Regions from separate parts of the Vibrio coralliirubri genome, predicted to be linked through region 3. Evidence: predicted binding sites of a transcription regulator. Region 3 holds the regulator's gene; each other region holds the start of a gene.
The links. The regulator MetJ, encoded in region 3, represses methionine synthesis genes. The targets are predictions, from matches to a motif close to TTAGACNTNTANANGTCTAA.

Region 1 (10,069 bases), 510 kb from region 3:
CAAGCTTAGATTTTAGGAACTCACCGAAAGCGTCTTCCAGTTCTAAACCGGCTTTGTAACCGTTCTGCGTATACATATTGCGTAGGAACGGTAAATCAATCATCACGAAGCGTAGACGGTCGTTGAGTGGTTCATGAATGAGCTCGCCAAGTTGCCATTGTTCAAAGGTTTGGCTGGTTTGTTCCAGCGAGTTCGATAGTTTTGCATTGAGCATTCTTAAGTTCGGAAGCTTTGAACGAGAGTGCGTAAATAGGTCGGTGCGCAGTGAGTCCACTTCTTTGGCTAAGGTTTGAATGATGTAGCCTCGGCGCAGCACAAAGAAGAACAAGACAATGCTGAACAAGAATAGGGCGAACGATATCTTTTGGAACTTGCGATGCTCCAGTTTGTATTTTTCTAGCTCTTGAGCTTGGCCTGCGTAGTGCAGGGTTTGTTCGGCAAATTCTTTCTGTTGACGGAATGCATCTTCGCCAACACGGTTCAGTTTTTGCTGCTCTAAAGAGACAAGGCTGTTGTACTGCTTAAGGTTTGCCAACGCCTGCTGTGGGCGACCAGCCTGCTCATAACCTAAAGAGAGTAAGTAGTACGAGCGTTGTGAAAGGCGCATGTTCTCTATCTGACGTGAGATCTCAAGTGCACGTGTCGCATGCTTTATCACGTCTTCGCTTTCTTGCAGGTGATACGCCAACCCTGCCGATAGCAGCGCAGCACGACCTTCCAGCTTTGGAATGTCGGTATATTCCAGCAGTTCAAGGGCACGGGTCAGGTACTGTTCTGCTAGAGGGTAGTTATACAGACGTAGGTAAGTCGCCGATAGACTTAGTCGGATATCAATGACTTGGTGGATATCTCGGTCAGTACTCTCGTGATCAAGAACGTTGAAGAAGTGCACCAAGGCAAGGTTATATTTCCCTTGATAGAAGTACACATCACCCATTTTCTTAAGCACTTGTGCTAAGACCGGAGAGTTTTCAAAGTTGTCATAAAAGTCAGCAGCTTGAGATAGGTGTTCTAGCGCTTTATCTAAAACTTGGCGCTCAAAGAAAAGCTGTGCAAGCAGGCGGTTGACCTTGGCCAAACGTGAACTTAGATTGCCCTCTACTGATTTCCAGTAGCCATACAACAACTCAGATAACGCGTGATTGTACTCTTTGTGAGTCAGATAAAACTCGCCGACTGAGATGTGGTAGTCGATGGTGACTTTTTCAGAGTAACGTTGATCGAGATAGGTTTTCGCTTCTTGATAGAACTTCTCGGCTTCATCGACCTTGTTGTCGTAAGAGGCGATATCGGCTTTCAACATGATCAGGCGATAGGTGATGCCTTCCGTCAAGCGTAAGGTTTTATTCACCGACTCTAGATTTGCTTCAATACCCGCTAGCTCTGTTTTTGCTTTGGCTGATTTTCTATCACTCAGCCAAAGTAAACGAACTTTTAGGATCTGAAGATCCAGTTTTAGGTAATCAAGCTTATAGGTTTTCGCTAGCTCAGAGGCTTTGTCGATGTGTTGAATTGCAATACGCATATTGCCAAGGTTGTATTCTGCTTTGGCTAAGATCTTATACGCATCGATACTGCTGTTTGGTGTTCGAATCGAGGAGTCTGTCTCTTCGCGAGAAATAGCTGAAGGGCTTTTCTCGCGTTGATCAGAAAGGACACGAAGCGTTAGGTAGCTGTTGGCCATTTGTTTTGCTTGGCTCGGCTCGATCTCAACCAAGTTATTGGCTTCATTGAGTAGCGCCGACGAATAAACCGACGCATTGACCGATGTGCTTAAGCTTAAAATAAATAGACTAACAACGTATAACCAACGCATTTCAATGTCCCTTTAAAGATTTGGTAGGTTCAAATAAGTGTGGGTGGTTCTCGCCTGATTATTGGCGAGCCATACGCTTATTGTGGCTTGGTCTATCTTGCTCTGTTGAACGGTATGGGTTGATATCCAGACCACCACGACGCGTGTAACGTGCGAACACAGTTAGCTTCGAAGGTGCACAGTATTTCATGATATCAGTGAAGATACGCTCAACACATTGTTCGTGGAATTCATTGTGCTCACGGAAAGAAACTAAATAACGTAGCAGAGCTTCACGGTCAATTTGCTTACCAGAATATGCGATCTCAACGCTGCCCCAATCCGGTTGATTGGTGATCAAACAGTTCGACTTCAACAGGTGGCTATGCACTGTTTCTTCAACGTCTTGTTCGCCAGCAGCGCCTTCAAGCAGTGACGCTTCAAAGTCGTAGCTAGTGATTTGGATGTCTTGGTTATCGATACAGTCACCTTCCATCGTCACGATAGGTTGGTTTGTGTAGTCGGTTACTGAGTTTACATTCACAATCACCGTTTCGCCTGCACATGCCGACAAATCTTGGGTCAGGCGCTCGGTTACTTGATCCCAGTTTTCAAATTGAGTCTGGTTGTAGCTGTTCAGGTACAGCTTGAAAGATTTTGATTCAATTAAATTAGGGCTGGTTGCTGGGATGAAAACTTCTCCGACAGCCACTTGTGGCAGGCCATTGGTGTTTAGCCACGAAAGCTCGTACATCGTCCAAATATCATGACCGACAAAAGGCAGCTCGCCGTTTAGCGCAAGATCATCGCGATTAAGGCTACGAGGCACTGGTTGCAATAAACTTGCATCGTATTGGTTAGAGTACTCAGTTTTTTGGCCAAGGGTTAAACCCGCTAGCTCTTTTGCGTCAGAATATTTGCTCATACTTTCGTTTCAAATTCGATTAGAATGGGGTCGATTTTACTGAATCCCCCTTACCCTGTCATTAAGTCATCGCTTAATCGGCGCGGAAAGGGCTCGGATTCTATTTATTATTTTGTGTTTAGGAGATTTTCATGACTCAACGTGCTCAAGACGCACTACTTTCTTTCAGTCAGCGATACGTTGACGCGTGGCAGCAGCAACACCAAAGCTTACCTCGTAATGAGGAGTTGGTGGACATCGTATCGCCATGCGTAGAAGAAAAGAGTGGCGATGCCGTGTTGTGGAAGCACTATCCACGTGAGCAATTCGCGGATTTCACCAACGTTGAAACCGGTATTGAGTTGACTCTGCATGAAGACATCAAGACTTTCTACGGCGCACAATTCAGCGCAGATATGAATGCAACTTTTGATGGTAACGATTTGACTCTGTTACAGATTTGGAGTGATGAAGACTTCGAATGCCTACAAGAAAACATTTTGGGTCACCTAGTAACTCAGCGTCGCTTGAAGCTAAAACCAACGGTTTTCATTGCCGCGACCGATGCAGAGCTGGATGTTATCTCTATCTGTAACCTAACGGGTAACGTGATTTTGGAGCGTTTAGGTACCAAAAATCGTGATGTACTCGCCGAGACATTGGCAGAATTTTTAGAAAAGCTACAACCAGCGGTATAAATAGATGTACGTACTAGAACTTCAATTTGAGTGTTTTGATAACACAACGGTAAGCGCTGTCGACAAGGCTGTTAATGGCTTAATGGATGCACTTCGTTATAACGGACAAGTGTTAGGTCGTGAGTTCCCAATCGTGATGGGCGATGGTGAATTCTATGTTCGCGTTGTGTGCCCGGAGCAAGACAGCTTGCACCCGCGTAATCACTCAGACTTTGTAAAAGTGTGTTTTGATCGCTTGTCTAACGCGAGCCTGCTAGCGCCTAAAATGCGTTTGCTAGGTCGAGATCTGAACTCAGAAGAAGTGGCAGAAGATGAAACGCCGAGCTGGCAGGTGCTATACACGACATTCGTACATACCTGTTCGCCGCTACGTAGTGGCGATAGCTTGCTACCAATCCCTTTGTATCGTAATCCACCTACCTTCAATGGCGACCATAAAGCCGTATTGAAATGGCAGACCGAATGGCAAGCCTGTGATGAAGTACAAATGGGTGGTGGTTGTCGCGCTGAACATGCAACGCTAACCGAGATCAGTGACACTAAGAGTGTGCTGTTTAAACGCGGTTGGGGTCTAAGAGGGCGCATTGAATATCTGACTAAGGTTCCAACCTACTACTACTTATACCGTGTCGGTGGGATCAGCCTGAAAGATGAAAAAGAGCGCAAATGCCCGCAATGTGGTGGTGAATGGCTGCTAGATGCGCCTATCCATGATATTTTCTATTTCAAGTGTGATGACTGCCGATTGGTGTCAAACATCTCTTGGGATCACCTGAAGTAGTCTTCTTGTGGTTATTTAAGCGTCATCCTTTAGATATCGGAGTACTAATTTAATGCTTCGATATTTTTCCCCTTTATATTAAACACTTAGTACCTTGTATCATCCCCGATGCCGTGACTTCGTTACCTGTCTTAGCTCGATCTTTATTACTCTCTTATCGTTACCCTTTTCCCCTTTAAATACGCACAGAACGTGATATTCAGCTCTTTCTGTAGCGCCAATGTATTCATTGAAATAATCCAACACCCATCAACTTTTAGTTACCCCAATAGTTAGCCTGATCACAATAATCAATCAGTTCTCTTTCAATTTATATTCTGCTCAATATAAATGGGATCGATCCCATGGGAATGTTCCCATTTATAAATAATAACCTGATTCTAGATCTGAAAGGAATGGACGATGAAACTGTTACCTATTGCTGCTGCACTCTCTACTGCTTTACTTGCCCCTAATTTATACGCTGATGAAACCACGCCATTGGAGTTCAATGGCTACATGCGCGGCGGCGTTGGCCTGAGTAATGAAGGCGGCTCAAACAGTAAGTGGGAGGTGAGTAAAGTTGGCCGACTCGGCAACGAAAATGACCTGTATGGTGAGTTTGGCTTTAAGAAAGAGGTGTATGCTGAGGACGACGTTTCATTTTTAGTTGATTCCATGTTGTCGTACTGGCAAGGCCAAGATGAGAATGCCGCGGATAAAAGCGTGGATGTGGTGCAATTGAATGTTCAAGCGGTGGGGCTTTTTGAAGATAAGGACATTGGTATTTGGGCGGGTGAGCGTTACTACCAACGTCATGATGTACACATCGTTGATAATTACTACTGGGATGTCAGTGGTATTGGTGCCGGCGTTGAACACATCAATATGGGGCCGGGTAAATTATCGGTGGCTTTGATTCAAGACACGGTGACTGGCGATGTGTTTGATGGCAAAGAAACCACAGCCATGATTGCTGATATACGTTATGCCGGCATTCCATTGTGGAACAATGCTGATCTTGAGGTCGGTATTGATATGAACTTCGCCAATGAAAAACAAGGTCAAACGGTGGATGCGGATGACAGCGTAATGCTAACCGCGAGCTTGAATCAAAACCTATCAGGCGGTTTCAACAAAACTATTCTACAAGTCGCTAACTCCGGTTATGCCGAGCAGATGACGACTTTTGGTACGGGTAAAGGCATCGTTCGAGATGCAAACAACAACGACGCCGATGGCTTCCGTTTGATTAACTGGGGCGTGCTTGCGATTGGCGAGAATATTGAGTTTGGCCACACTGTGCGTTATGCCGCGTCAACCGGTGTGGGTGCTAATAATAGCGATGATGACTCTTTCAGTGCCGTCATTCGTCCGCTTTATAAGTGGGATAAGCGCATGCGTACCATCCTTGAAATTGGTGGTTTTGTAGAAACGATTGATAACAAAGATGGGGCAGGTGGTAAATTCACAATCGCTCAGGCTTGGGTTCCACAAGTGGGTTTCTGGTCTCGTCCTGAGTTCCGTATCTTCGCCACTTACCTGAATGATGCTGAAAACGACAATGCCTTCGGTGAAGGTAAAAACAGTGAAATGAGCGTTGGCATGCAAGTGGAAGCTTGGTGGTAAGTCGAACTTTCTGGTAAATCTTAACCAATAAAAAGGGGCTGACGTTATGTCAGCCCCTTCGGGTATCTATACAGTGCTGTTGTTTAGTTGATTACCAACCTTTAACGACGCCACCTTGGAAGATGTCAGAAGCTGCGTTGTACACTTCTTCAGTTTGGTAAGCTTTAACGAAGTTTTGTACATTCTCAGCGTTTAGGTTGTCTTCACGAGAAACGATTAGGTTTACGTAAGGAGAATCTTTGTCTTCAACGAATACGCCATCTTTTTGTGGAGTCAGGTTGATAGAGCTCGCGTAAGTTGTGTTGATGATAGATAGAGCAACATCATCAAGAGAACGTGGCAGTTGAGCTGCGTCTAGTTCAACAATCGTTAGGTTCTTAGGGTTACCCACGATGTCGCGAACTGTAGCTAGAAGACCAGCGCCTTCACGAAGTTCAAGAAGACCTTGTTGCTCAAGAAGAAGTAGAGAGCGACCTAGGTTTGTAGGGTCGTTTGGTACAGCAATACGCGCACCGTCTTGGATTTCGTCTACCGATTTCACTTCTTTAGAGTAACCTGCAATTGGGTAAACAAACGTGTTACCAGCGATAGTTAGCTTGTAGCCACGGTCAGCCACTTGCTGATCTAGGTACGGTGCGTGTTGGAATGCGTTGATGTCGATAGAACCGTCATCTAGAGCTGCGTTTGGTGTTACGTAATCTGTGAACGTTACTAGCTCAACATCTAGGCCGTATTTCTCTTTCGCTACTTTAGCTGCCACTTCAGCAACTTGAGCTTCTGCACCTGCCATTACGCCAACTTTTACTTTAGAAGTATCCACTTCTTTATCACCACAACCTGCTAGAACTAGCGCTGAAGCTGCTGCTGCGATAGTTAGTAAACCTTTAAGGCTAAATTTCATAATAATCTCCTTTTAATAAATCTATTTAATTTGGTTCAGACGACTCTAATCTTTATGCGCGAGTCTTTATCTGTGGTCAACGCGGCGAACTAATGAATCACCGATTGATTGAATAATTTGTACCAGCACAATCAACATCACTACTGTTACAGCCATGATGGTCACATCGTAGCGGTGGAATCCGTAACGAATCGCGACATCACCTAGGCCACCACCGCCCACAGTACCGGCCATTGCTGAGTAGCTCACTAAAGTCACTAGCGTAATCGTTACTGAGTTGATGATAGTCGGTAGTGCTTCTGGGAGCAGAACCTTATTGATGATTTGTGTTGGTGTTGCGCCCATTGATTGAGCCGCTTCCACTAGACCTGTTGGTACTTCAAGTAGTGCACTTTCGATCAGTCGAGCCACGAATGGGATAGCGCCAATCGTCAGTGGAACAATCGCTGCTGTTGTACCGATGAAGGTACCAATCAGCATCTTAGTCAGTGGGATAATCGCAACCATCAGTACTAAGAAAGGTACTGAACGGCCCACGTTTACAATCGCACCGAGAATTTTATTTACCTTGGTGTTCTCTAGCAGACCACCTCGTTTAGTTGTGTGTAGAATCACGCCTAATGGGATACCGACCGCGAAGCCAACAATGCCTGCGACAGCAACCATGTAAAGCGTTTCGCCTGTTGCGCCTAATAGAAGGTTACCGTTAAGGCTGATCCAGTCAGCAATCTCGTTGAAACTAAAGGACATAACCAAGCACCTCTACTTTTACATTGTTGTCGCGTAGGAATTGGATAGCAGCATTATCATCTGCTTCATTACCGAACAGTTCAGCGACCATCATGCCGAACTTCACGCCGCCGGCGTAATCAAGGTCAGAGCTTAAGATGCTGACATCGATATTGAATTTACGTGCGATTTGCGTCATCAGCGGAGCATCAACCGTTGCACCAGTAAACTCAAGACGCACCAGCGGGTAGCTGCTGTTTACGCGAGTTTCTTGCAAACGCGCTTGGTAATCTTCAGGGATTGTTAGATCCAAAGTTGAGCGAATAAACTGATGTGCTAACTCTGTCTTCGGATGAGCAAAGATGTCACCGACTGTGCCTTTCTCTACCAATTCACCGCCGCCAATGATCGCAACTTCATGACAAATGCTTTTCACTACATCCATCTCATGAGTAATAAGCAGGATAGTGATGTTCAGCTTGCGGTTGATTTCACGCAGCAGCTCAAGGATAGATTGCGTTGTCGCTGGATCCAATGCGCTGGTGGCTTCATCACATAGCAGTACTTTCGGGTCAGAGGCCAGTGCGCGAGCAATCGCTACACGCTGCTTTTGACCACCACTTAGGTTTGCCGGGTAGGTGTCACGCTTATCAGCAAGGCCAACCAGTTCAAGTAACTCGCTGACTTTCGCTTCAATGTTCGCTTTATCTTTACCAGCAAGTTCTAGAGGCAGTGCTACATTGTTAAATACAGTACGAGAAGACAGCAGGTTGAAGTGCTGGAATATCATGCCGATGTTACGGCGCGCTTCGCTAAGTTCTGATTTGCTGAGTTTTGTTAGGTCGATACCGTCAACAATCACTTCACCAGAGGTTGGAGCTTCCAACATATTTACACAACGGATCAGGGTACTTTTGCCTGCACCAGAAGAGCCGATGACTCCAAAGATTTGACCTTGAGGAATGTGGAGGTTGATATCAATTAAGGCATTGATTTCTTTAGTGCCTTGATAAAAAACCTTGTTGACTTGATTCACTTTAATCATAGAGAAACCCGTGCAGGTAGAACAGAATAATATGTCGATAGCTCGCTCGATTTACAGACGATGCTATGGTGTTCTATGATCTAAGTCAATAGATATTTTTACGTCTAGACGGCTAAACGTCGATTGTATGGTTAAGCTTGAAACAAATCGTTAACGAACGCAAAACTAAATAGATAGTGATGAAGCAAATAAAGCGTGTAATAATTAATGATTAATAGAGAGTTGATAGAGAACAAAATTTTGTCTAAACCTGCTGTTTTTTTAGATCGTGATGGTGTGATTAACGTTGATCACGGCTACGTACATGATGAGCATGACTTTGAATACATCGATGGTGTGTTTGAAGCGGCGAAAGCGTTTAAAGATATGGGTTATTTATTGGTGCTAGTGACCAACCAATCTGGTATTGCTCGCGGCATGTTTAGTGAAGACCGTTTTCTTTCTCTGACGCAGTGGATGGATTGGAACTTTGTCGATAACGGCGTTGAGCTTGATGGCATCTATTACTGCCCGCACCACGCGGAACACGGTATTGGAGACTACAAGCAAGATTGTGAATGTCGTAAACCAAAGCCAGGCATGTTCATTTCTGCTCGTGACTTTCTGAAGATTGATATGGCTAACTCGGTCATGATCGGCGATAAAGCGGAAGACATGATGGCTGCAGAAGCGGCAGGTGTTGGTACTAAAGTCTTGGTAAGAACCGGTAAACCAATCACTGAAAAAGGTGAAGCGTTGGCTAGCGTGGTACTTGATAGCATTAAAGACGTACCTGCTTTCTTAAAAGGCTAAACGTTTTATTTATCACCAAGGTATGGATCTATCATTAGGCACTTATATTCGGTTTTTTCGAACCTGTGAATACGCTAAGTGTCGTTGACTATATAAAGATGAGGAACGAATTATGAAAGCTATGTTGGTAGCATCTCTATGTACGGTAGCATTGGTTGGGTGCTCTAAATCAGCAGCCCCTGAGACTGATAGCGCAACATCGGATGATCAATTCGTGACTTATCAATGTGAGTCTGACGTTTCGTTTGATGTGTCTTACCTTGATAATGAAAAAGCGGTATTACGCTTGCCTGATAATGAATACCGCCTGACTCAAGTTCCAGCGGGCTCAGGAACCAAATACATCTTAGATGATGGCACATCAGAGATGATTAACAGCATCACTTTGCGCACCAAAGGTGACAATGCACGTCTAGAACTTGGTCGCGTAGTCTATCGAAATTGCCAAAAGTAAGTCATAGTAAGAACTGCTAGGATTTACAAACAGTTAAGTGAGGGAATCTACCCTCACTTTTTCTTCTCTCCCCTTTAACGTTAGACTTTTTATGAGCAAAAAACTCACTATTCTTGATATTGCAAAGCTATCCGGTGTTGGTAAGTCAACCGTATCACGCGTTCTGACCAATGATCCAAAAGTGAAACCTGAAACCCGTGAAAGGGTGGAAAGAGTAATTCAAGAATCTGGGTACACGCCTTCAAAGTCTGCGCAATCGATGCGCGGTGGCAGCCAAAAAGTCATCGGCGTGATCATCTCTCGTTTGGACTCTCCCTCAGAAAACAAAGCCGTTAGCACTATGCTGGCTGAGTTGTATCGAG
Region 2 (10,069 bases), 210 kb from region 3:
TGAAACCGAACATCTTGAATAGCTCGCCTGCTGGTGCAGATTCGCCGAACGTTGTCATACCAATGATTTTGCCACCAAAACCAACGTACTTGTACCAGAAGTCAGCGATGCCAGCTTCTACTGCGATACGAGCAGTAACGTCAGATGGAAGTACAGACTCACGGTACTGCGCATCTTGCTTGTCGAACGCGTCAGTTGCAGGCATAGATACTACGCGTACTGCTTTGCCTTCAGCGGTTAGTTGTGCAGCTGCTTCAACAGCAAGCTCAACTTCAGAACCTGTTGCAATGATGATTAGTTCTGGCTTACCAGCACAATCTTTCAGGATGTAACCACCCTTAGCGATATTAGCTACTTGCTCAGCGTTACGATCTTGTTGTGCAAGGTTTTGACGAGAGAAGATTAAAGATGAAGGACCATCTTTACGCTCAATAGCCAGTTTCCAAGCAACTGCTGATTCAACTTGGTCACATGGACGCCATGTGCTCATGTTTGGAGTCAGACGTAGAGATGCGATCTGCTCAACCGGTTGGTGAGTAGGACCATCTTCGCCTAAGCCGATAGAGTCGTGCGTGTAAACTTGGATGTTCTGAACTTTCATCAGAGCAGCCATACGCATTGCGTTACGAGCGTATTCCATGAACATTAGGAACGTTGCGCCGTATGGTACGAAACCACCGTGCAGAGCGATACCGTTCATGATAGCCGTCATACCGAATTCACGTACACCGTAGTGGATGTAGTTACCAGAGAAGTCAGTTGCTTCAAGAGACTTAGAACCAGACCACATAGTTAGGTTAGAAGGCGCAAGGTCAGCAGAGCCACCCATGAATTCTGGAAGCATTTGACCAAACGCTTCTAGTGCGTTTTGAGATGCTTTACGTGAAGCGATGTTTGCTGGGTTAGCTTGAAGATCAGCAATGATTGCGTTTGCTTTCTCTTCCCACTCAGCTGGAAGTTCGCCGTTAGTACGACGTTTGAATTCTGCTGCTAGCTCAGGGTAAGCCGCTGCGTATGCGTCAAACTTTGCATTCCACGCTGCTTCTTTCGCTGCGCCTGCTTCTTTTGCATTCCACTCAGCTGCAATATCCGCTGGGATTTCGAAAGGACCGTGTTCCCAACCCAGTGCCGCTTTAGTTGCTGTGATTTCATCAGCGCCTAGTGGAGCACCGTGACAGTCGTGCGTACCTGCTTTGTTTGGAGAACCAAAACCGATGATAGTTTTAGTACAGATAAGTGTAGGGCGAGGGTCCGCTTTAGCCGCTTCAATTGCTGCGTTTATAGCGTCAGAGTCGTGACCATCCACCGCTGGGATTACATGCCAGCCGTAAGCTTCAAAACGCTTAGGTGTATCGTCAGAGAACCAACCTTCAACTTCACCATCGATAGAGATACCGTTGTCATCCCAGAAAGCAACCAGCTTACCAAGACCAAGCGTACCTGCTAGCGAACATGCTTCGTGAGAGATACCTTCCATCAGACAGCCATCACCCATGAATGCATAAGTGTAGTGGTCTACAATGTCGTGGCCTTCTTTGTTGAACTGAGCAGCAAGCGCTTTCTCTGCCATTGCCATACCAACAGCGTTCGTGATGCCTTGACCTAGAGGACCAGTCGTTGTCTCGATACCAGGAGCGTAACCGTACTCTGGGTGACCTGGAGTCTTAGAGTGCAGTTGACGGAAGTTTTTCAGGTCTTCAATTGAAAGCTCGTAACCTGCAAGGTGAAGCAGAGAGTAAATCAACATTGAACCATGGCCGTTAGACAAGATAAAACGGTCGCGGTCAGCCCACTCTGGGTTTGCTGGGTTGTGGTTCAAGTGGCCACGCCAAAGAACTTCAGCGATGTCAGCCATACCCATAGGTGCGCCTGGGTGGCCTGAATTTGCTTGTTGAACACCGTCCATGCTAAGTGCGCGGATTGCATTGGCTAGATCTTTACGAGAAGGCATGTCTGCTCCTGAGTACATAAGCGATTTAAAAAAGAGATAATTGCTAAAATTTTCATTTTTATTAGCGCGGGTATTCTCTCAAACGACTATTGCGACTGCAAACGTTTTACTGGCATTTTAACGGTCATTTTTCGCAATTTTCGAACATTTACATCACTTGGCCGTGGCTTATATCAATAGATACGCAAACGATTAGTTATGACATATCATAAAAAAGAGCTTGTAATTCGACCGCTGGAATTTAGAATAGCCGTCTAGATGTAGAAACACCTACAAAATATACTGTATTTAATGGCGGCGCTTCCTAGCTTGCGACGCCATAAACTATTTACACCAAAAACTAAAAGTGGAGCTCTCATGGCTAAGCACCTATTCACTTCTGAATCTGTTTCAGAAGGCCATCCAGATAAAATTGCAGACCAAATCTCTGATGCTGTTCTTGATGCCATCTTGGAACAAGATCCAAAAGCACGTGTTGCTTGTGAGACTTACGTTAAAACCGGCATGGTTATGGTTGGCGGTGAAGTAACAACGTCTGCATGGGTTGATATCGAAGAAATCACTCGTGAAACAGTACGTGAAATTGGTTACGTTCATTCTGATATGGGCTTTGACGCTGACTCTTGTGCTGTTCTAAACACAATTGGTAAGCAGTCTCCAGACATCAACCAAGGTGTTGATAAAGAAGACCCTAAAGAGCAAGGCGCAGGCGACCAAGGCATCATGTTTGGTTACGCGACTAACGAAACTCCTATCCTAATGCCAGCTCCAATTACTTACTCTCACCTTCTTGTTAAGAAGCAAGCTGAAGTACGTAAGAGCGGTAAACTTGACTTCCTTCGCCCAGATGCGAAATCTCAAGTTACGTTCCAATACGACCAAGGTAAGATCGTTGGTATCGACGCTGTTGTTCTTTCGACTCAACACTGCGATTCAGTAACAACACCTGACCTACGTGAAGCAGTAATGGAAGAGATCATCAAGCCAGTACTTCCTGCTGAGTGGATCAACAAAGACACTAACTTCTTCATCAACCCAACAGGCCGTTTCGTAATCGGTGGCCCAATGGGTGACTGTGGTCTAACAGGTCGTAAGATCATCGTTGATACCTACGGCGGCGCAGCTCGTCACGGTGGCGGCGCATTCTCAGGTAAAGATCCATCAAAAGTTGACCGTTCTGCAGCTTACGCGGCTCGTTACGTTGCGAAAAACATCGTTGCTGCTGGCATGGCTGACCGTTGTGAGATTCAACTGTCTTACGCTATCGGTGTTGCTGATCCAACATCTATCATGGTTGAAACGTTTGGTACTGAAAAAGTAGCTCACGAAATCATCATCGAAGCAGTTCGTCAAAACTTCGACCTACGTCCATACGGTCTTCAAGAGATGCTGAACCTTCTTCAGCCAATCTACAAGCAGACTGCTGCATACGGCCACTTCGGTCGTGAAGAGTTCCCTTGGGAAGCTACTGACAAAGCAGCAATCCTTGCGGACTTCGCTGGCCTAAAATAATTTAGCCACTGCGATTTGTTTCTTTAAAGCCCTTACTTCTTAGTAAGGGCTTTATTTTTATGTACTTACCGAACTTTCACTCGCCATTCTCTTATCTAACGCCCTTCTTTACCGTTAACCACTTAGTATAAAAAAACGCTGATAATTTGTGTTTTCTAACACTACTGACAATAGTTAAGGTAACTCCTAAGCGATCAAGCTCACATTTAACTTAAATTAATTCAGTCTGATAACGCTCGTTAAATGCACGCTAGAACAAAAACTGGGATGACAAAGAGCAATTTAGCTCAACACCATAACTCTCACACAAGCCACATCGATGAGCCTTATGGAATTATAACTAGGACGTTATTTAACTAGGGGGATCTATGCCTCGTACCGCGCACCCATCCGAACTGAACGATAAAAAACACAAGGTCAGCGATAAGGATTACGCTCGCACCATTCCTTGCAACCAAATCAGTATTTCCGCACCCTTTCATTGGTTATCGCTTGCTCTGCATGACTTAGTAAGAATGCCATTAATCAGCGCATTCTACGGTTTGTGCTTTATGGGAGCGGCAATCGCCATTGTTCAACTTGTCCAATGGCAAGGAACACACTTGGTCGTAATGCCTAGCCTGATCGTGTACATGCTGATAGGGCCGTTTCTTGCTCTGGGTTTGTATGACGCAGCTTGGGAAAGAGAAAAAGGCCACAACGCCAGCCTACTGCACTCGATGAAAGCCATTACTCGCAACTCCACCCACCAATGGGCCTTTGCGATTGTATTGATGGTTGCGATGATATTCTGGATGCGTATCGCTGCGTTATTGCACGCGCTCTACCCTTCAGTGCAAGGCGCACCGTTAGCTGAGTTCGCTCCCTTCTTAATCACAGGCTCTGTGATTGGTTTTGTTATCGCAAGCCTCATATTTAGCATCTCAGCATTTTCAATTCCACTGATGATGGAGAGACGCGTTGATGTGATGAGTGCGATTTTCACTAGCTTTAATGCCGTGAAATCGAACATCCCTGCGATGGTGGTATGGGCGAGTATTATTTGTGCTGGTATTCTGGTGGGGTTTGCTACCTACGGCATCGGAATGATCGTCACTATGCCGCTACTTGGTTATGGTACATGGCATGCTTATCACGAGATCATCAAGAAGAATCACCATCTATAAATAATCGCCATATTAACGAGCAATGTTATGATGAGGCCTTAGCTTAAACGCTGAGGCCTTTTATTTGGAGTTAACAACGTTTGTCTTACACCCCGCAACAACATCGAGCAAATAAGAAATTGGCCGAGTGCCTAGCTATCGCAAATCAACATTTCTCTCGTGAATTCCCTCACCCAATTATCACCTTCAAGTTAAGAGGCAAAGCGGCGGGAAAGGCCTACCTTCAGCTCAACGAAATTAAGCTCAATCACGTACTATTCGCTGAAAATGAAGACGCCTTCATCAACGAGGTTGTGCCGCATGAACTCGCGCACCTGATCACGCATCAGGTTTTCGGACGTGTTAGGCCTCACGGAAACGAGTGGAAATACGTGATGGAAAAAGTATTCAACGTGCCAGCCAGAACAACTCACGGCTTTGAAATCGCTTCAGTTCAAGGGAAAACCTTTGAATATCGATGTGAGTGCACCACCTACCCATTATCAATCAGACGACACAACAAAGTACTTCGAAATCAATCGACCTACCGCTGCCAATTGTGCCAGCAAACCTTAGCTTTTACGGGAACTCAGCTAAGCTAGTGACAGGTTGATTTACTCGATAGAATAAATCTAATAGAGAGATCTAACATTTGAGTGCTAGACTGATGTTTATCATACTTTTATCAGTCTTTTTCTATGCAAAAACTCACCTTCAAAGCATTTGGCCTACCTGTGTCTTTTTACTTAACAATAGTATTTGGCCTACTGGTAACCCAAAGCGTTCTCGCCGCACCACCGAGCTCATTTTCCAAAGCAAAAAGAGAAGCGGTGAAGATTTATCTCGACCATCCGACTTCATTTTATTGCGGCTGTGACATTACATGGAAGGACAAAAAGAAAGGCATTCCCGACCTTGATGGCTGTGGTTATCAAGTCCGAAAACAACAAAAGCGAGCGAGTCGAATTGAGTGGGAACATGTGGTTCCAGCTTGGCAATTTGGCCACCAGCGTCAGTGCTGGCAAGATGGTGGGCGCAAGAACTGCACTCGCAATGACAAAGTGTTCAAATCCATGGAAGCCGATCTTCATAACCTAACTCCGGCCATTGGCGAGGTTAACGGTGATCGCTCCAACTACAATTTCAGTCAATGGAATGGCATGGATGGTGTGAGCTATGGTCAGTGTGAAATGCAGGTCAACTTCAAGCAGCGTAAAGTTATGCCGCCAGACAGAGCAAAAGGCTCTATCGCGCGTACTTACCTTTACATGAGCCAAGAGTATGGTTTCAAGCTATCTAAGCAACAAACCAACCTGATGATGGCATGGAACAAGCAATTTCCTGTCGACAAGTGGGAATGTACTCGTGATGAGCGAATCTATGCCATCCAAGGTAATCACAACCCATTTGTTTACCCTGCTTGTAAATAACGTCGCTCGTACAATCAACATTCCTAACTATCTCAAACAAGAGTTTCAGAATTGCCCCTGAAACTCTTGCTCTACCCTTGTTTTTTCAACTAAAAGCATCCATGTTAGGCAGAGACAAAATACCCAAATGAACATATTTATAGGTTTACCAGCATGAGAATCCCTCGTATCCATCACCCAGAACGCATTCATCAGTTAGGTTCACTCGCTTTAGGCGAAGATGCCGCGGGTCATGTTGGTCGTGTCCTTCGCATGAAAGAAGGCCAAGATGTCCTTCTATTTGATGGCAGTGGCGCTGAATTCCCTGCGACGATAGCTGAAGTCTCAAAGAAAAATGTCACCGTTAATGTTTCTGAACGCATCGAGCGCAGCAGCGAATCTCCGTTAGACTTACATTTAGGCCAAGTGATTTCACGTGGCGACAAAATGGAGTTCACGATTCAGAAATCGGTTGAGCTTGGTGTGAACACCATTACCCCTCTGATTTCAGAGCGCTGTGGCGTTAAGCTTGATACAAAACGCTTCGAGAAAAAACTCGCACAGTGGCAAAAGATTGCTATCGCGGCGTGTGAACAGTGTGGCCGCAATACGGTTCCAGTCATTCGCCCAATTATGCAGCTTGAAGAGTGGTGCAGCGAACCAAGCGAAGCACTAAAGCTAAACCTACACCCTCGTGCAAAGTACTCAATTAACACCCTTCCAGAACCTATCAGCAAGGTGCGCCTATTGATTGGTCCTGAAGGTGGCTTGTCAGCTGAAGAAATCGGCATGACAGAACAATACAAATTTGAAGAGACGCTACTCGGCCCACGTGTACTTCGTACTGAGACAGCTGCTCTAACCGCAATTACTGCCTTACAAGTCCGTTTTGGCGATCTAGGCTAGGAGAAAAAAATGATCAAACTTGGCATCGTAATGGATCCAATTTCATCCATTAACATCAAAAAAGACTCTAGCTTTGCCATGATGCTTGAAGCTCAACGTCGTGGTTACGAAATCCATTACATGGAAATGGATGATCTACACTTAGATCAAGGCGTAGCCATTGCTGACACTAAGGTTGTAGAATTAAAAGAAGATCCAAACGGTTGGTACGAATTCAAGTCAGAACAGACAATCGCGCTATCTGATTTAGATGCAGTATTAATGCGTAAAGATCCTCCATTTGATACTGAGTACATTTACGCGACTTACATTCTTGAGCGTGCTGAAGAGAACGGCGCACTGATCGTAAACAAACCACAAAGCCTTCGCGACTGTAACGAGAAGTTGTTCACGGCTTGGTTCCCTGAACTAACCCCGACCACCATCGTGACTCGTAAAGCGGAAAAGATTAAAGAGTTCCGCGAGAAGCACGGTGATGTGATCCTTAAACCACTTGATGGTATGGGTGGTGCATCTATCTTCCGCGTGAAGGAAGGCGATCCAAACGTATCGGTGATCATTGAAACGCTGACTAACCACGGTCAGAACTACGCAATGGCACAGACTTTTGTTCCTGACATCAGCAATGGTGATAAACGTATTCTTGTGGTTGACGGTGAGCCAATGCCTTACTGCCTAGCGCGTATTCCGGCTAAAGGGGAAACACGCGGTAACCTAGCAGCCGGCGGTACGGGTGAAGCTCGTCCGTTAAGTGAAACAGATTGGGCTATCGCGCGAGCAGTGGCTCCTTCACTAAAAGAAAAAGGCTTAATCTTCGTGGGTCTTGACGTTATCGGTGACAAGCTGACAGAAATTAACGTAACTAGCCCTACTTGTATCCGTGAAATTGAAGCTGCTTTTGATATTTCGGTAACAGGTAAATTAATGGACGCAATCGAGCGTCGCGTTAACGCTAAATAGCCTAAACTAAAGAAAGCCTTAGCTACTCGCAAACGGCACAGAATCAATGAGCGGCTTCACGCCGCTCTTTTTCCTTTACTGGGAACACACTGGCAGGAGGCTCTATGAATTTAACGAACCACTTTCTGGTTGCTATGCCCGGAATGAAAGACCCCTACTTTCAAAATTCGGTAATTTACCTTTGTGAGCACAACGACGAAGGCGCGATGGGCTTAATGATCAACGCCCCTATCGATGTCACTGTCGGCAGCATGCTTAAACAAGTTGAGGTTGATTCTGAGCAGCCGAAATCCAACCAAGCAAGTCTTGATAAGCCAGTATTGAACGGTGGACCGGTCGCAGAAGACCGTGGGTTTATTTTGCACAAACCTAAAGGCAGCTATCAATCCAGCATCAACATGACAGATCAAATCTCGGTGACAACCTCAAAAGATATCTTGATGGTGTTGGGCACAGAGGATGAGCCGATGAATTATTTAGTCGCACTTGGATATGCAGGATGGGAACCAGGACAACTGGAGACCGAACTGACCGAGAACTCATGGTTAACCGTTGAAGCCGACCCGAAGGTCATCTTCGATACACCGATTTCTGACCGCTGGAAAGTCGCCGTGCAGATGTTAGGCATTAATGCAGCTCAGCTTTCAGCAGACGCTGGTCACGCCTAGCTCAAATCAGCTAAATAAAATAACAGACACTCTCAAACACAGATAAATTTGGAAACCCCATGTCACGAACAATTATGGCATTTGACTACGGTACAAAAAGTATCGGCAGTGCGATAGGACAAGAAATCACGGGCACCGCAAGCCCTCTAAAAGCTTTTAAAGCCAAAGATGGCATCCCAAATTGGGACGATATCGAAAAGCAAATTAAGGAGTGGCAGCCGAACCTAATTGTAGTCGGCCTTCCTACCGACCTTCATGGTAAAGACTTAGCAACCATCACACCTAGAGCAAAGAAGTTCGCTAACCGTCTTAAAGGACGTTTTGGTGTCGATGTTGAACTACATGATGAAAGACTATCGACCACAGAAGCAAGAGCCGACCTTTTTGAAATGGGTGGCTATAAAGCATTAAGCAAGGGCAATGTCGATAACCAGTCTGCAGTCGTCATTTTAGAGAGCTGGTTTGAAGCGCAATATTGTTAATAAAAAATTAATCACTAAATACTGAAAGTATTTTTTGAACCTATACTAATTATACGACGTAATGTCTAACACATTAATAATTAGATAAGTGAGAATGATTATGAAAATTTTTCTAGTAATCTTCGTAGCTCTAGCAATATCAGCATGTAGTTCGACAAGCTCCAATAATGCAGGTTATATGAATCATACCTCGACTGACGTAGGCGTAATCATTGAGCCTAAGAACAAGAAGCGTTGATAATACAGACGCAGTCGAACGATGAATCTGATGAACGCCTGATTTTAACCTAGAATCATATCAGGCGTTTTTTATCACCCCATATCAATCTTAACGCCAGCCAACGCACCAGTTCCGTAGTCATCATCACCACGTCTAGTTTTGAGCATTAAACGCAAGTCATTAGCAGAATCGGCACTGTGGAACGCGTCCTCTTCGCTGATCTTGCCTGCTATCACTAAATCATACAAAGCTTGGTCAAAAGTCTGCATACCTATCTCTTTCGATTTAGCCATGGTCGCTTTCAGTTCGTGTAGTTCACCACGACGTATCAAGTCAGACACACGAGGGCTATTCAGCAGAATCTCGAATACACCATGACGCCCGCTGCCATTCTTATCGCGAATGAGCTGCTGAGCGACAACACCGCGCAGGTTCATCGACAGATCGAACAGGAACTGCTCTTTCTGTTCTTTCGGCACCAAATGAAGAATACGCTCTAGCGCTTGGTTAGCGTTATTGGCGTGCAAGGTTGCCATACACAAGTGACCCGTTTCAGCAAAAGTCATCGCGTATTCCATGGTTTCACGACTACGAATTTCACCAATCAAAATCATATCTGGAGCTTGGCGTAGCGAGTTCTTAAGCGCGACTTCATAGCTCTCGGTGTCGAGCCCGACCTCACGTTGCGTCACGATGCACTTTTTATGTTCGTGCACAAATTCAATAGGGTCTTCAACCGTCAAGATATGTCCCGAGCGATTGGTGTTGCGATAGCCTGTCATTGCAGCCATTGAGGTCGATTTACCAGAGCCAGTC
Region 3 (10,069 bases):
TGAGCCATAAAGCCAGTAATCACCACGCGGCAATGTGCATGCTGCGCCAGAGCTTCTTTAATCAGAGGGTAAGAACGTGCGCGGTCGACTTCAGGCTGAGCGCCCACTTCTGCACGTAAAAAGGCACGCGCATCTTGAGCAACGGCTTGTAAATCATGCTGACACAACAAAGCAGCGAGTAGACGTGAAGACCAAACCTCACCATGTCCAAGCACTTTTGCTTTTTGTGCTTCGCTCAAGGGAGCCGTTAGCTCACCCAAAGCGGTAAATTCTTGTTGAATGGTGCCCGTTAGTTGCGCTGCAGACTCACCCTCAAGCAGTGCTTCAATCAGATCAAGCTGGAACTGACGAAGTGCTTGTAGGCATTCATGGGCAATACGACCATCTTTGTCGAGCGCTTCAACGAACTCAATTAAGCGGTTGGTTGTTTTGCCTGCTGCCGATACCACCACCAAATCAGATGCTGATGAGTATTCTCTAAGAATGTTGACCACGCGTTGGTAACATTCAGGGTTTGCTAAACTGCTGCCACCAAATTTATGTAGCTGGCGAAAGGTTGCCATTATTAACCCTCCCCTTCAGCGATAAAGCGCTGTGTTCTTTCAAACGCTTGCTTGAGGTCATCGATTAGGTCTTCTGCATCTTCAAGGCCAACAGATAGACGCAGTAGTTGCTGAGAAACACCCGCTTCTGCTAATGCTTCTTCACCCATCGCACGGTGAGTCATCGACGCAGGGTGACAAATCAGGCTTTCAACACCGCCCAATGATTCTGCCAAGGAGAATAGCTCTAACTTATCAACAAAGTATTTAAGCGCCTCGAATGAGCCCGCAAACTCAAAGCTGAGCATTGAGCCAAAGCCCGATTGCTGTTTCTTCGCGATATCATGACCCGGATGTTCAGGAAGGCTTGGGTGATAAATAGTGCCAACGAGATCTTGTTGCTGCAGAGACGCTAGAATCTCACGCGAGCTTTCTTCGTGAACTCGCATACGCGCACCTAGCGTACGAATACCACGTAAAGTCATGTAGCTATCAAATGGTGTGCCGGTCGCACCAATACAGTTGCCCCACCATGCTAGCTCTTCAGCGTGCTCTTCTGTCTTAGTAACCACAACGCCACCAATCACATCTGAGTGTCCGTTGATGTACTTGGTTGTAGAGTGGATAACAAAATCAGCACCCAGCTCTAAAGGCTTTTGGAACACAGGCGTCAAAAACGTGTTGTCGACAGCAACCAGAGCACCAACCTCTTTCGCTTTGCGGCAAGTTTCTGCAATATCAACCACACGAACCAGTGGATTCGATGGGGTTTCAATTAAGATCAATTTTGGCTTAAGCGCGATCGCTGCATCCAGTGCCGCTTGATCCGATTGATCAACGAACAGAACTTTGAAGTCACCTTTTAGCGAGCGAGTGTTAAACAGACGGTAAGTACCGCCGTAGCAGTCGTGCGGTGCAATAATAAGATCATCGCCGCCTAAGAAAGCCGAAACCCATAAGTTAAGCGCCGAAGTACCGCAGTTAGTCACAACCGCGCCTTTGCCTGATTCAAGCTCAAACAGTGCCGTTTCTAATAAACCACGATTTGGGTTACCAGAACGGGTGTAATCGTACTTTGGCACTTCACCAAAAGCGGGAAACCCATAGTTAGTCGAAAGATAAATGGGTGGGACAACGGCATGGTGTTGCGTGTCTGACTCGATACCAGTACGTACTGCGATTGTTGCTGGCTTCCGGCTGCTCATAGGTGCTTCCTTACAAGTTTTGCGTCTGAGAATCACAGCGGCTTGTCGGCATTTTGCGGCTGTGTTAGATATATGTTATTCACTTTACTTTCATAAACGTGAGACGTCAACACTTCTAGACGTCTATATGTCTTTGCTTATGGCAGTAAATCCCGCTAAAATCACCACTATTAATTTATTCTAACAACTAAAGTGATGAAGGTACGCAATGGCCGACTGGAATGGTGAATACATAAGCCCATATGCTGAGCATGGAAAGAAAAGCGAACAAGTAAAGAAAATTACAGTTTCTATCCCTCTAAAAGTGTTAAAGGTTCTTACTGACGAGCGTACTCGCCGCCAGATTAATAACCTACGCCATGCAACAAACAGTGAGCTACTGTGCGAAGCCTTTCTACATGCGTACACAGGCCAACCACTACCAACGGATGAAGACCTTCGTAAAGATCGTCCTGACGATATCCCTGCTGAAGTGAAAAAACTGATGACAGAAATGGGTATCGAGTTCGAAGCGTTTGACGAAGAATAAAAACAATTCAGTCACTGCCTTCATTATTGATTCGTTATAGCTGACCCTGTTTATCACATCACGCATTGCGTTTTTATGACTACGCTGTGAATGATAGACATAAAAAAACCGACTCCTATGAGTCGGTTTTTTATTATTCTTTTTCGCTCAATAGAGCAACAGCTATTAAGCCATATAGTTAGCAGGCATCTCGATACGAGCTACGCCAGATTCAACAGCCGCTTCCGCAACTGCTCGTGCTACGCGTGGAAGTAGACGTGGATCCATTGGCTTAGGAATGATGTAACCCTTACCGAACTCCAGTGCAGTCTCGCCCGCAGCTGCTAGTACTTCAGCTGGAACTTCTTCTTTCGCTAGTTCACGAATCGCTTTAACCGCCGCCAGCTTCATTTCGTCATTGATTTCGCTCGCACGCACGTCTAGTGCACCACGGAAAATGAATGGGAAACAAAGTACGTTGTTTACTTGGTTAGGGTAATCACTGCGGCCTGTACCCATGATTAGGTCAGAACGAACTTCGTGTGCAAGCTCAGGCTTGATCTCTGGATCTGGGTTTGAACATGCAAACACAACTGGCTTATCAGCCATCAGCGTTAGTGCTTCAGCAGGCAGTAGGTTAGGACCCGATACACCCAAGAACAGGTCAGCGCCTTCGATAACATCTTCAAGCGTGCGCTTGTCAGTGTTATTTGCGAACAGCTCTTTGTATTCGTTTAGGTCATCACGACGAGTGTGGATCACACCTTTACGGTCAAGCATGTAGATTTTTTCACGCTGAGCGCCACACTTAATCAGTAGCTCCATACAAGCAACCGCTGCTGCGCCAGCACCTAAACAAACGATCTTACACTCTTCAAGTTTCTTACCTTGAAGTTCGATCGCATTCAGCATACCCGCTGCCGTTACAATCGCTGTACCGTGTTGGTCATCGTGGAATACCGGAACATCACAACGTTCAATCAGGCGACGTTCAATCTCAAAACAGTCTGGTGCTTTGATGTCTTCTAGGTTAATACCGCCGAATGTATCTGCGATATTCGCAACCGTATCAACGAACTCATCGATTGTGCGGTGTTTTACTTCAATATCGATAGAATCTAAACCAGCAAAACGCTTAAACAGGAGCGCTTTACCTTCCATAACAGGTTTAGAAGCAATAGGGCCAAGATTACCTAGGCCAAGAATCGCTGTACCGTTAGAGATAACTGCAACCATGTTGCCTTTACCTGTGTACTTATAAACGTTATCAACGTTCTGTGCGATCTCGCGAACAGGCTCAGCCACGCCTGGGCTGTATGCAAGTGCTAGGTCTTCTGCAGAGTTTGCAGGCTTCGTCAGTTCTACGGCAATTTTGCCTGGAATTGGGAACTCATGGTAATCAAGAGCTTGCTGACGGAATTGTTCTTGAGGTGATAATTCTTGAGAGGATTGAGCTTGGCTGCTGTCTTCAGACATAGGTGTAGGTTCCTAGGATATTATTATTTGGGGGATCTTGTTCATGTTAATGGATGTACTTCAAAGTTCCTAGGTGGTTGGAGCCTCTGTCTCATTAAAAAACGAGATTTCACTACTAATAAGACCAGTGAGCAGTTGAAATTACTATCGCTTGTTGAACTTTCGAGCTGAATTTTGGTGCAGAGAGATACGCAAGGAATTGCCCTGCAATAGAAAGGTAGGCAACTTATCGTGAGGCGGGATTGAAGCTTGAATGAAAGTCAGTGCTTTCTCAAATTGCAGGCAACAAAAAAGGACACCGAAGTGTCCTTTTTCATGTCTAAATAGCGAGAATTACTTCTTGCTAGAAAGAGCACCGAAACGCTTGTTGAAGCGATCAACACGGCCGCCAGTATCTACGATACGTTGCTTACCAGTGTAGAACGGGTGACATTTGTCACATACGTCTAGGTGGATTGATTCTTTTGCTAGCGTTGAGTTGAACTCAAATGTGTTGCCGCAAGAACAAGTTGCAGTAACTGCTTTGTATTCTGGGTGGATTCCAGCTTTCATGGGATAACCTCAAGTAGGCCGTGTCGCTATACGATTCTAAGCCGCACACCACACGTAGTTTAAAAAAAGAAATAAAGACACCGCATCGACACAAAAGAGTGATGAAGCCATACCTTTAAGGCGCAGTATAGTAATGAATCTATAAGGCAGGATCAACCGATTTGATACATTTTTCACCAATTCTCTCTTTATTTCCTTTATCGGCCTGAGATTTCGGGCTGTCGTTGTCGGTATACGCTAACTCGCCGCCTTCATCCAAACTGCTTCTCGAATTTAACCGCCTTATCCTTTAGACTGTTCGCTCTCGTCAACTCAGATAAAGCCGTCCCTTTATGCGTCCAATGATTGCCCGCGTGGCACTGCCTGTTCCACTCGACAAGCAGTTCGATTACAAGATTCCAAGCCACCTATTTCCGATTATTGGTGGACGAGTCTCTGTGCCTTTTGGACGACAAACCTTAACCGGTATTGTCACGGCTCTGGTTAACGAATCTGAATTCGAGCTAGACAAGCTCAAACCGATTAAAGCCTTGTTAGATAATCAACCTGTTTGGCCGGAATCTGTCTATTCACTGTTAATGTGGTGCAGTCAGTTTTATCAGTACCCGCTTGGCGAAACCTTTGCTAACGCCCTTCCGAGCGCCCTAAGAAAAGGCAAAGCCGCCGACTTCGCGACGCTGGTTGAGTGGCAGTTAACACCATCAGGCAAAGACCAACTGATGCAAGGTTTTGGTCGCGCGGTCAAGCAAGCAAAAGTGATGCACATGCTTGAGCACGGCCCGGTTCCTCATCAAGAGTTCATTGATGAAGATGTAGGCAGTGCCGTACTCAAGACGCTTGAAGAGAAAGGCTGGATTGAATCGTTAGAGAAAAAGCCGAAACGCCAACCGTGGCCGGTTGAACTTGAGAACGACCAAGACAAACCTAAGCTCAATGCAGAACAAGCCATCGCGATTGCGACCGTAAATAGCCAAACCGACTTTGGTTGTTTCCTGTTAGAGGGGGTCACTGGCTCAGGTAAGACCGAGGTTTACCTGAATATGATTAAGCCGATTCTCGACCAAGGTAAACAAGCGTTAGTGCTTGTGCCCGAGATTGGCCTCACCCCTCAAACGATTAACCGCTTTAAGCGACGCTTTAATGTGCCTGTTGAGGTTATCCACTCAGGTTTAAACGATTCTGAGCGACTGAATGCTTGGTTATCGGCGCGCGATAAAATAGCGGGCATCGTGATTGGTACCCGTTCGGCTCTGTTCACGCCATTTGCTGACCTAGGCATTATCATTGTCGATGAAGAGCACGACGCGTCTTATAAACAACAAGATAGCCTGCGCTACCACGCTCGTGATGTGGCGATCATGCGTGCTCATAAAGCGCAGATTCCAGTAGTGTTAGGCTCGGCGACTCCGGCCTTTGAAACACTGCACAACGCTCAGATCGGTAAATACAGTTATCTCACCCTCACTTCACGTGCGGGTGTCGCACTGCCGACCACCAATAAGGTGTTGGATGTTAAAGGTGAATATCTAGAAAGTGGTTTGTCTGCGTCGTTAATTGCAGAGATGCAAAGACACCTCAAAGCAGGCAACCAAGTGATGCTGTTCCTCAATCGCCGAGGGTTTTCTCCCGCATTGATGTGTCACGATTGTGGTTGGACTGCCGAGTGTAAACGTTGTGATGCTTACTATACTTATCACCAATACAGTAATGAGATGCGCTGCCACCACTGTGGTTCTCAGCAGCATATCGTGCACAATTGCCAAGGTTGTGGGTCTGCGAACTTAGTGACAGTAGGTGTCGGTACCGAGCAGTTAGAAGCTCAGCTTGGCCAACTATTCCCTGAATACAAAACCATTCGTATTGACCGCGACAGCACCCGCCGTAAAGGCAGCTTAGAAAGCGCACTAGAGTCGATTCGTAAAGGTGAATACCAAATTCTTATCGGCACGCAGATGCTTGCTAAGGGTCACCATTTCCCTGACGTGACACTTGTGGCGTTATTGGATGTGGATGGCTCTTTATATAGCAGTGACTTCCGAGCGTCTGAACGTCTTGCCCAGCTATTCATCCAAGTAGCGGGGCGCGCAGGACGAGCAAGCAAGCCCGGTGAGGTGATCTTACAGACTCACCATCCAGAACATGGGTTACTGCAAGCCTTGCTACACAAAGACTACAACCACTTTGCTCAGACGGCACTGGCAGAGCGTAAGCAGGCAATGTTACCGCCCTATACCTTTATGACGCTGTTTAGAGCAGAAGCCAATGACACTCGCTTGGTGGAAGAGTTCTTGCGTCAGGTTCGCCACACATTGGAATCACATCCACTGTTTGACCAATATTGCATGGTGTTAGGGCCAACCCCGGCTCCGTTAGCAAAACGAGCGGGCAAATCGCGCTGGCAGTTAATCTTACAAACTCAGACGCGCTCGTTAATGCAGAAGCTATTAATGAGTGCCAAGCCGGCCATCAATATGTTACCTGCTGCGAAAAAAGTTCGCTGGTCACTCGATATTGAACCGCAAGATTTGAGCTAAACCCACTTGGGTTAAAACTAATGATAAGTTTGTTCACAAATATTTCATATTTCTCGTGAGCAACTTCACACTAGTCATGTGATTTTTGTTAATCTAGCCGTAACTTTACACGGATTAAACGAATAAAATATTGCAATAAAAAAAGTGTTAGCAACACTTTCATAATATCTATTCGATTACATTTATTATTCACGCCTTAGATACTTAGGCGACAAAGGAACTTAAAAGAGGGTTTAATTTATGGCGACAATGAAGGATGTTGCCCAGCTAGCAGGCGTCTCAACAGCCACGGTATCACGTGCATTGATGAACCCTGAGAAAGTCTCAGTTTCAACTCGCAAACGAGTGGAAACAGCAGTACTTGAAGCTGGATACTCACCCAATACATTAGCTAGAAACTTACGTCGCAACGAATCAAAAACCATCATCACTATTGTTCCTGATATCTGTGACCCTTATTTCGCCGAGATCATTCGTGGTATCGAAGATGCCGCAGTAGAAAATGATTACCTTGTTCTACTGGGTGATAGCGGCCAGCAAAAGAAGCGCGAGTCTTCATTTGTTAACTTAGTTTTCACCAAACAAGCTGACGGCATGTTGCTACTGGGCACGGACCATCCGTTTGATGTCAGCAAACCTGAACAAAAGAATTTACCGCCGATGGTGATGGCGTGTGAGTTTGCCCCTGAACTTGAACTGCCTACGGTACACATCGATAACCTGACCTCTGCCTTTGAAGCGGTTAACTACCTAGCTCAGTTAGGTCATAAACGCATCGCTCAAATCTCAGGCCCAGTATCTGCAACGCTGTGTAAGTTCCGTCAACAAGGCTACCAACAAGCGCTGCGCCGCGCTGGAGTCTCTATGAATCCAGCTTACAGTACGGTAGGTGACTTCACCTTTGAAGCGGGCGCTCAAGCAGTTCGTCAATTACTGGCACTGCCTGAACAACCAACGGCTATCTTCTGTCACAACGATGCGATGGCAATTGGCGCGATTCAAGAAGCGAAGAAGCTGGGCTTGCGCGTTCCTCAAGATCTATCGATTGTCGGCTTCGATGACATCCAATTCGCACAATACTGCGATCCACCGCTAACCACTATTTCTCAGCCTCGTTATGAGATTGGACGCCAAGCGATGTTGATGATGCTTGATCTATTGAAGGGCAACGATGTGCAAGCAGGTTCGCGTCTGCTTGAAGCTAAATTAGTGGTTCGAGGCAGTACAGCGCCACCTCGAATGTAACCCTCAGAAATACCCTTACAAATCTGCGGCACATTTTGATGTGCCGCTTCCATTTCTGCACTATTATCCTCGCGCAATCTGGATTACCATGAGGGCAGAATCAGCAACTATTGAATTGTCTTGTGGCTAATAGAGATTATGTAAAGCGTGGTCGTGGCACGAAAAAACCAACCAAAAAACAAACCCCTCGCCGTAAACCTTGGCGCAGTGGTCTTTTGGCGATCCTCCTTGCCGGTGGTTTTGGTTACGGACTTTACCTATTGAGTAATGATCCTGAGCCGCCAGCACCAACGCCTGTGGCAACCAAACCAAAACCTAAGCCAAAACCAGCGAAAGTGATTCCGCCGCCTCCTGAAGAGAAGTGGGACTACGTTGAAACGCTGCCAAGCCGCGAGATTGAAGTAAAAGCCAAAGAGCAACAGATCTCTAAGATCCCTTACATCATGCAGTGTGGCGCTTACAAAACCTCGTCGCAGGCAGAAGCACGTAAGTTGGATATTGCCTTCCAAGGTATCTCGAGTGAGATCCGCAAGAAAGATGGCAGTAGCTGGTACCGTGTGGTTCTAGGGCCATACAAGCTGAAGCGTGACGCAGAACGCGACCGCCATAAGCTGCAACGAGCGAAAATTGAACCTTGTGCTATTTGGAAAGACACCGAGTAGTTTTAGATTCCGCGGCAGTCTTTGTCTTAATAAAAGCCGAAAATCAAACAGCGAAAGCCTCCCATTGTGGAGGTTTTCTTTTATCCCCCTCCCCTTTAACCAAATTTCCTTACAACTTCCGCCGATAAGTTTGCACGACATCACTCACCCTTCCTTGAATTATCCGAGCACCATCCTCATATACTTTTTATACCCAAAGATAAGAAATATTAAGAGGCCCTACTCGTGACTACCATTGTATCTGTACGTCGTAATAATAAAGTCGTCATCGCGGGTGATGGACAAGTATCTCTAGGCAATACTGTAATGAAGGGCAATGCCCGTAAAGTACGTCGCCTATACAACAACAAAGTACTGGCAGGTTTTGCTGGCGGTACTGCTGATGCTTTCACGCTATTCGAAAAATTTGAAAGCAAGCTGCAAATGCACCAAGGCCACCTGACCAAAGCTGCCGTTGAGCTAGCGAAGGATTGGCGTAGCGACCGTGCTCTACGTAAGTTAGAAGCACTGTTAGCAGTAGCGGATGAGACCGCTTCACTGATCATCACAGGTAACGGTGACGTAGTTCAACCAGAGAACGACCTGATTGCGATCGGCTCGGGCGGTAACTTCGCTCAAGCAGCAGCTACTGCACTATTAGAAAATACTGATTTAGATGCGCGTGAAATCGCAGAAAAGTCGCTGAACATTGCAGGCGATATCTGTGTATTCACCAACCATCACCACACTATTGAAGAACTAGAAAGCACCGTTGAGCTGCCAAAGCCAGAGTAACGACCGCTTCCATCAATAACGTTGTATTCAACAGTGATTAAAGAATTAAGGAAAAACCATGTCTGAGATGACTCCTCGCGAAATTGTTCACGAACTCAATCGCCACATTATCGGCCAAGACAACGCTAAGCGTTCAGTGGCTATCGCTCTGCGTAACCGCTGGCGTCGTATGCAGCTTGAAGAAAGCCTGCGTGTTGAAGTATCGCCAAAGAACATCCTAATGATTGGCCCAACGGGTGTCGGTAAAACTGAGATTGCTCGCCGTCTAGCGAAACTAGCAAACGCGCCTTTCATTAAGGTAGAAGCGACTAAGTTCACCGAAGTTGGCTACGTTGGTAAAGAAGTTGAGACCATCATCCGTGATCTAACGGACGTTGCCATCAAGATGACACACCAACAAGCGATGGAAAAAGTACAATACCGCGCAGAAGAACAAGCTGAAGAACGTATTCTTGATGCCCTTCTACCACCAGCACGTGATGCTTGGGGCCAGAACGAGCAATCCACTGAAGACACCACCTCTTCAAACACTCGTCAGATTTTCCGCAAGAAACTGCGTGAAGGTAAGCTA

Region 1: the regulator MetJ is predicted to act here: its motif matches at 8,558-8,577, upstream of metN (methionine ABC transporter ATP-binding protein MetN).
Region 2: the regulator MetJ is predicted to act here: its motif matches at 2,198-2,217, upstream of metK (methionine adenosyltransferase).

The regions. Positions count from the first base shown of each region.
Region 1 is NZ_AP025470.1:753,530-763,598, forward strand. Features, by position in the region: gene OCV20_RS03650 (tetratricopeptide repeat protein) at 1-1,816, opposite strand, end outside; gene queF (NADPH-dependent 7-cyano-7-deazaguanine reductase QueF) at 1,875-2,720, opposite strand; gene syd (SecY-interacting protein) at 2,852-3,397, shown strand; gene OCV20_RS03665 (Zn-ribbon-containing protein) at 3,402-4,178, shown strand; gene OCV20_RS03670 (carbohydrate porin) at 4,581-5,786, shown strand; gene OCV20_RS03675 (MetQ/NlpA family lipoprotein) at 5,878-6,687, opposite strand; gene OCV20_RS03680 (methionine ABC transporter permease) at 6,754-7,437, opposite strand; gene metN (methionine ABC transporter ATP-binding protein MetN) at 7,427-8,461, opposite strand; gene gmhB (D-glycero-beta-D-manno-heptose 1,7-bisphosphate 7-phosphatase) at 8,669-9,253, shown strand; gene OCV20_RS03695 (MliC family protein) at 9,366-9,707, shown strand; gene treR (trehalose operon repressor TreR) at 9,799-10,069, shown strand, end outside.
Region 2 is NZ_AP025470.1:445,591-455,659, reverse strand. Features, by position in the region: gene tkt (transketolase) at 1-1,951, opposite strand, end outside; gene metK (methionine adenosyltransferase) at 2,309-3,463, shown strand; gene OCV20_RS02315 (DUF2189 domain-containing protein) at 3,832-4,629, shown strand; gene OCV20_RS02310 (SprT family zinc-dependent metalloprotease) at 4,710-5,210, shown strand; gene OCV20_RS02305 (endonuclease) at 5,307-6,038, shown strand; gene rsmE (16S rRNA (uracil(1498)-N(3))-methyltransferase) at 6,192-6,923, shown strand; gene gshB (glutathione synthase) at 6,933-7,883, shown strand; gene OCV20_RS02290 (YqgE/AlgH family protein) at 7,988-8,551, shown strand; gene ruvX (Holliday junction resolvase RuvX) at 8,611-9,033, shown strand; gene OCV20_RS02280 (hypothetical protein) at 9,134-9,271, shown strand; gene OCV20_RS02275 (PilT/PilU family type 4a pilus ATPase) at 9,346-10,069, opposite strand, start outside.
Region 3 is NZ_AP025470.1:240,019-250,087, reverse strand. Features, by position in the region: gene OCV20_RS01140 (bifunctional aspartate kinase/homoserine dehydrogenase II) at 1-563, opposite strand, end outside; gene OCV20_RS01135 (O-succinylhomoserine (thiol)-lyase) at 566-1,747, opposite strand; gene metJ (met regulon transcriptional regulator MetJ) at 1,956-2,276, shown strand; gene OCV20_RS01125 (malic enzyme-like NAD(P)-binding protein) at 2,442-3,731, opposite strand; gene rpmE (50S ribosomal protein L31) at 4,065-4,283, opposite strand; gene priA (primosomal protein N') at 4,616-6,817, shown strand; gene cytR (DNA-binding transcriptional regulator CytR) at 7,058-8,062, shown strand; gene OCV20_RS01105 (SPOR domain-containing protein) at 8,185-8,724, shown strand; gene hslV (ATP-dependent protease subunit HslV) at 8,950-9,498, shown strand; gene hslU (HslU--HslV peptidase ATPase subunit) at 9,557-10,069, shown strand, end outside.